2 regions of the Mesorhizobium sp. B3-1-7 genome follow, and region 1 is predicted to be linked to the other one. Evidence: predicted binding sites of a transcription regulator. Region 1 holds the regulator's gene; the other holds the start of a gene.

The links. The regulator PhoB, encoded in region 1, activates phosphate uptake and scavenging genes when phosphate is short. The targets are predictions, from matches to a motif close to TGTCATNNANCTGTCAT.
Region 2: the regulator PhoB is predicted to act here: its motif matches at 2,108-2,124, upstream of phnF (phosphonate metabolism transcriptional regulator PhnF).

The regions. Positions count from the first base shown of each region.
Region 1 is NZ_VFTL01000021.1:32,274-35,682, reverse strand. It holds gene FJ417_RS18275 (ROK family protein) at 142-1,383, shown strand; gene phoB (phosphate regulon transcriptional regulator PhoB) at 1,701-2,390, opposite strand; gene phoU (phosphate signaling complex protein PhoU) at 2,407-3,114, opposite strand; gene pstB (phosphate ABC transporter ATP-binding protein PstB) at 3,135-3,409, opposite strand, start outside.
Region 2 is NZ_VFTL01000022.1:72,648-76,056, forward strand. It holds gene FJ417_RS19150 (zinc-binding alcohol dehydrogenase family protein) at 21-1,040, shown strand; gene phnF (phosphonate metabolism transcriptional regulator PhnF) at 1,336-2,070, opposite strand; gene phnG (phosphonate C-P lyase system protein PhnG) at 2,206-2,667, shown strand; gene phnH (phosphonate C-P lyase system protein PhnH) at 2,667-3,278, shown strand; gene FJ417_RS19170 (carbon-phosphorus lyase complex subunit PhnI) at 3,280-3,409, shown strand, end outside.

The DNA.
Region 1 (3,409 bases):
TGATGGGTCAGGGCATTTTTTTCGACATCCGCAATAAATAATGACACAGGCTGCGGCTTCTGCCACTATCCCTAGCATGTCACCGACAGGCCATGGCATCATCATCACAAGGCCGCGATGACTGGGAGGACGTGCGAGACGATGTCGGTCGGAATCCGTCACGACGATTTGCGCCGGCGCAACCGCGCCATGGTGATTTCGGCCGTGCGCCGCGCCGGCCAGCCCTCGCGCACGGAGATTGCTGCCACCACCGGGCTCAGCCACTCGACCATTTCGGCGATCTCCGCCGATCTGATCCAGGAAGGCATTCTCACCGAAAGCAAGGCCAGCGAGCCGACGGCGTTGAAACGCGGCCGGCCGCAGATCGGTCTGGCGCTGAACCCCGAAGCCGCCGCGGTGCTGACCGTGGTGCTGTCGCTGAACTTCCTGTCGGTCGCCGTGATCGATTATGCCGGCCAGGTGGTTGCCGAGGAGCAGCAGCGCCTCGACACGCTCGTCATGCCCCGCGACGAGCTGATCGGCGAATGCATGGCGATCGTGCGGCGCCGGCTGCGGGATCCCGACCTCGACGTGGGCAGCGTCGCCCGCATCGCCATGGGCATTCAGGGCATCACCGATTCCCATTCACGCGCCATGCTGTGGTCGCCGATCACGCCGCTGACCGACATCCCTTTCGCCGACCTCCTCGAAAGGGAATTCGGTATTCCCGCCACCATGGAGAACGACTGCAACATGATGGCGGTGGCGCTGCAATGGCGCGATCCCGAGCGCTATCGCGACGACTTCATCGCCATCCTGCTCTCGCACGGTATCGGCATGGGCCTGGTGCTGAAGGGCGCGCTGTTCAGCGGCACGCATTCCTCCGGCGGCGAGTTCGGCCATATGATCCATCGTCCGGGCGGCGCGCTTTGCCGCTGCGGCCGCCGCGGCTGCGTCGAGGCCTATGCCGGCAATTACGCGATCTGGCGCAGCGCCATGGGAATAAGCGAGGATGCCACGCCGACCGACGTCGGCGACGCCGATATGCGCGCGCTGGCCGCAAAAGCCCGGCAGGAGGACGGACCCGAGCGGGAGGCTTATCGCCGGGCCGGCGAAGCACTCGGTTTCGGCCTCGGCAGCCTGTTCGCCCTTATCGACCCGGCGCCTGTCGCCATGGTCGGCGTAAGCGCGGCCGCCTTCGACCTGATCGAGCCGGCGCTGCGAGAGGCGATCGCCCAGACCGCCGGCGGCCAGCACTCGGAATCGATCTCCTTCGACACCGAGCCGAACGAACTGCCGCTTATCCGCGAAGGCTGCGCCATGCGCGCGCTGACCTTCGTCGATCAGGAGATTTTCGCGCCGGGGGTGCAGGCCAGAGCGGGGGCCGGGAAGAACGTGGCCTAAGCGAACATGGCGCTGAAGCCGCGAATCGCACCAACGTTGGAGATTGGCCGAAGCCACCGCGACTTCGTCATTCCAGGGCGGAGCAGGGAGCGAAGCGACGCGCGCAGACCCTGGAATCCATGCCGTTACCTCGATCGTAGGGTGCAGCGGTGCAGAGTTCTGCGCCATAGCGGCGCGTGGAAGTCACGGCATGGATCCTCGGGTCTGCGCTGCGTCGCTACGCTCCTTGCTCCGCCCGTGGATGACGAAGCACAAACGTCTCGGCTACCCACCAACGTGGTTGTTGGAAGCGCCTGACCCGTCAGGGCCCTCGGGACCTAATCCTCCCTGATCGCGTACCCCGCCCCGCGGATGGTGCGGATGACGTCTGGCATCCGGCCGTTGTTGACCGCCTTGCGCAGGCGCCCGACATGGACGTCCACGGTGCGCTCGTCGATATAGATCGTCTCGCCCCAGACATTGTCGAGCAGCTGGCTGCGCGAGAACACGCGGCCGGGATGACGCATCATGAATTCGAGCAGGCGGAACTCGGTCGGGCCGAGCCTGATCTCGCTCTTCTTGCGGTAGACCCGGTGCGATTCGCGGTCGAGCACGATGTCGCCGACCTTGAGCACGCTGGACAGCACCTCCGGCTTGGCGCGGCGCAGCAGCGCCTTGACGCGCGCCATGAACTCCGGCGTCGAGAATGGCTTGACCAGATAGTCGTCGGCGCCGGTCGAGAGGCCGCGCACGCGGTCGCTTTCCTCGCCGCGCGCCGTCAGCATGATGATCGGCAGCCGCTCGGTCTCGGGCCGCATCCTGAGACGCCGGCAGAGCTCGATGCCGGAAACCGCCGGCACCATCCAGTCGAGCACGAGCAGGTCGGGAACGTTTTCCTGAAGGCGGATTTCGGCCTCGTCGCCGCGGGTCACCACTTCGACCTGGTAACCCTCGGATTCGAGATTGTAGCGGAGCAGCACCCCCAGCGGCTCCTCGTCCTCCACCACCATGATGCGTGGCGCGATCATTGGGGTAACCTTTTCGTCAGGCCGCCGGCGCCGACATTGCGGTCTCGTCCTGCTTCGGACGATTGGCGGGCAATTGCGTGCCGGTCAGCACATAATAGGCGTTCTCGGCGATGTTGGTCACATGGTCGCCGATGCGCTCGAGGTTCTTGGCGCAGAACAGAAGATGCGTGCAAGCGGTGATGTTGCGCGGGTCTTCCATCATGTAGGTCAACAGCTCGCGGAAGACGGACGTGTATTTGACGTCGATGCGCTCGTCGTCGTTGCGAAGCTTGGCCAGCACCGTGGCATCGCCCACCATATATTCCTGGATCACGGCCTGCACCTGGATCAGCACCAGCTGCGCCATCGAATCGATCGAATGCGTGAGGTCGCGCGGCGCGGCGCTGACGCCGACCGAGCCGACACGCTTGGCGATGTTCTTGGCGAGATCGCCGATGCGTTCGAGGTCGCCCGCCATGCGGATCGAGCCGACCACGTTGCGCAGGTCGTCCGCCATCGGCTGCCGCTTGGCGATCAGCGTGATGGCGCGGTCGTCGAGCTCGCGCTGACGAGCGTCCATGATGGCGTCGTCGGAGACGACGCGCTGCGCCAGCGCATTGTCGGTCTCGAGCAGCGCCCTCGTCGCACCGCCGACCATGGAGCTGGCGAGATCGCCCATGTCGTTGATGAGCCGGCTGATCTGCCTGAGATCCTCGTCGAAGGAGGCGACGGTATGTTCGGCCATGATGATGTCCTCGTATGAACTCAGCCGAAGCGGCCGGTTATGTAGTCCTGCGTGCGCTTCTCGCGAGGCGAGGTGAAGATCTTCTCGGTCCGGTCGAACTCCACCAGCTCGCCCAGATACATGAACGCCGTCTGCCGCGACACACGCGCCGCCTGCTGCATGTTGTGGGTGACGATGACGATCGTGTAGTCGGCCTGCAACTCGTCGATCAGTTCCTCGATCTTGGCGGTCGACAGCGGATCGAGCGCCGAGGCCGGCTCGTCGAGCAGGATGACCTCGGGCTTCACCGCCACGG
Region 2 (3,409 bases), on a different contig from region 1:
TTGAATATTGGATTTGCGAAATGAAAGCCGTTGTCTGCCGCTCACCCGGCGAGCTTGTCCTCGAAGACCGCGCCGACCCTGGCGCGCCCCCGCCCGGTTGGGCGCGGGTTGCCGTCAGCCATGTCGGCATCTGCGGCACCGACTACCACATCTTCGAAGGCAAGCACCCGTTTCTGGCCTATCCGCGCATCATGGGCCATGAGGTCTCCGGCACCATCGTCGAAAAGGGCGAAGGCGTCGATCTCGCCGTCGGCGAGCCGGTCGTCATCAACCCCTATCTTTCATGCGGCAAATGCATCGCCTGCCGGCACGGCAAACCGAATTGCTGCGTGAAGATCGAAGTGCTCGGCGTCCACCGCGACGGCGCCATGTGCGACGAGATCCTGGTGCCGGTTGAGAACCTCTACCCGGCAAACGGCCTGTCGCTGGCCGACGCCGCGGCGGTGGAATTCCTGGCCATCGGCGCGCATGCGGTGCGCCGTTCGCTCGGGCCTCCCGGCGCGCGCACGCTGGTTATCGGCGCCGGGCCGATCGGCCTCGGCGCGGCGATCTTCGCGCGCATCGCCGGGCTGGATGTCAGCTTGCTCGACATGAGCGCCGAGCGCCTCGGCTTCGCCGAAAAGGAACTCGGCTTTACCCCGCTGGACGGCTCGAAGGCGACGGCTGCCGAACTGGTCCGGCAAGCAACCTCCGGCGAGGGTTTCGACCTCGTATTCGACGCGACGGGCAACACGCCGTCGGTGCAGTCCGCCTTCGCCCATGTCGCGCATGGCGGCACGCTGGTGCTGGTCAGCGTCGTCAAGGACGACATCGCCTTCTCCGATCCCGAATTCCACAAGCGCGAGATGACGCTGGTCGGCAGCCGCAATGCGCTGAAGGCCGACTTCGACCATGTTGCGGCCTCGATCCGCAACGGCGCCGTGCCGCTGAACAAGCTCGTCACCCATCGCACCACGCTTGCCAGGACGCCGCGCGATCTGGCGCGATGGACGCATGAGAAATCAGGGCTGATCAAGGCGGTCATCGAGGTCGGGTCATAAACGGCAGCCGGTGAACCTGACCCGAATTGACGCCGCCGCGTAGGTCGACCCCCGCTCCGTCGAGCTTCGCTCGACACCTCTCCCCCGATCGACGGGGGAAGAGGAAAGGTGCGAGCTTATGCCGGCTGGCTCCCTTCCTCTCCCTCCGGAGGGGGGAGAGGTGGCGCCGCGAAGCGGCGACGGAGTGGGGGAAGGCGCTCCTCAAACGCGAAGACTCTGACAATTAAGCGGCCGAGCTGGGCTGACATCAGCGTGAGGCAGATCAATCACGGGTCTGAGACAAGGCCAGCATCTCCTACGATGCCGAGAGCCTCAGCTCCACCCGCTCCGCCGGAAAGCGCGACTCCGCGAACTGGATCGGCTGGCCATCGAGCGTGACGTTCACCGCGACGGTGACCAGTACGATGGCGCCGGGCTGCAAATCGAGTGCTGCAAGGTCGTCGGCGTCGGCGTGCCGCGCTGACAGCACTGTCGAGTGCCGCAGATAATCGTTGATGCCGAAACGCTTCAGCGAGGCAGTGATCGACCCCGTTTCCGCCATAGAGGCCTCGATGCCAGCGAAGCGCTTGGCGTCGAACCAGGTCGTCGCGCGCGACACCGGATGACCGTCGGCCTCGCCGCGCGTCTCAAGGCGGATAACGGCAGCACCCTTGGCGAGACCTAGCGCCTCGGCGATGCGCCGGCTGGCCGGCTCCGTCGATGACGACAACAGCGCGATATGCCGCTCGCTCGTCTGCCCTTGCAGTCCGGTCGAGAAGCGCGTGCGCGCGCCGATCGGATAGGACAGCCGTTTGCGCGACAAGACGAAGGTGCCGCGTCCCTGCTCGGCCTTCAGCACGCCTTCCTGCACAAGTGCGGCAATGGCGCTGCGCACTGTGTGGCGGTTGACGCCGTAACGTTCCGCCAGCGCGACTTCGGGCGGCAGCGCCGCGTTCTCCGCGAAATCGCCATTGGCGATCGCCTGCAGGATCCGATCGGCGATCTGCCGCCACAGCGACACGCCATTACGCCTTTCGATACTAGCCGCCAGTCCAGTCACCCATCGCCCCCAAGCATTTTTCCCGGGTTGTCATCCACCCGTCATGGACTCTCGTTACGAGATGAGTATAATTTGTATAGTTGTCTATATCAATAGACAAATTTTATGCATGTAAGGATCGATGCCATGCGAGGACAGGAAGCGCGCGAGCAGGCCGGGCGGAAGGCCTTGATGGCGACGCTGGCGCATGCCGCGGCCGATGAGATCTCCCGTCTGTGGAATGAAGCGGGCCTGCCTTCCGAGGCAGAGCTTTTGCGCGGCCCGGAGACCGGATTGGTGACGGTGCGCGGGCGGATCGGCGGCGGCGGCGCGCCGTTCAATGTCGGCGAGGCGACGGTCACCCGCGCCACGGTGCGGCTGCCATCCGGCAAGGTTGGCCACTCCTATGCGCTCGGCCGCGACAAGGGCAAGGCAAAGCTCGCGGCGATCGCCGACGCGCTCTGGCAGGACCCGGCGCATCGCGAGGCGGTCGAGACGAAGCTGGTCGCGCCCTTGCGCGCGGCGCTCGATGCGGCGCGCGAGACGCGGCGCGTCGAGACGGCGGCAACGAAAGTGGATTTCTTCACCATGGTGCGCGGAGAGGACTGATGGACATCGCCACGCAATCGATCGACGGCGGCTTCACCGAGCCGGTTTTCGACGCGCAGACCGTCTTCCGCGCCATCATGGACGCGATGGCGCGCCCCGGCACCGTCCAGGACCTGCCGCAACTCGCCCGCCCGCCAGCGCCATTGTCGGCGACGGCAGGCGCGGTCGCGCTGGCGCTCTGCGACAACGACACGCCAGTCTGGCTCGATCCGCCGCTGCAGGCGCACGCCTCGGTCAAGGCCTGGCTCGGCTTCCACACCGGCGCGCCCTTGGCCAACACCCCGGCCGACGCGCATTTCGCCTTGATCGCCAATCCCAGGGAGATGGCGGCGCTCGACGGTTTTGCGCAGGGCACGCAAGAATATCCCGATCGCTCGACGACGCTGATCCTCATGGTCGACGACCTCGCTTCGGGCCCTTCGCTGCTGCTCGACGGTCCTGGGATCGAAAAGACGTCGATGATCGCGCCTCCGGGCATGCCGCGCCATTTCGTCGAGCAGTGGAAGCAGAACAACCAGCGTTTCCCGCGCGGCGTCGACATCATCCTGGCGGCGCCCGGCAGCCTCGCCTGCCTGCCGCGCACCAACCGCATCAAGTCGATGGAGGCATGACATGTATGTCGCGGTGAAAGGCGGCGAGGCCGCAATTGCCAACGCCCATCGGCTGCTGGCCGACCGCCGCCGCGGCGACCGCTCGGTGCCGGCGCTGCGCCTCGACCAGATCGTCGAGCAGCTGGCGCTCG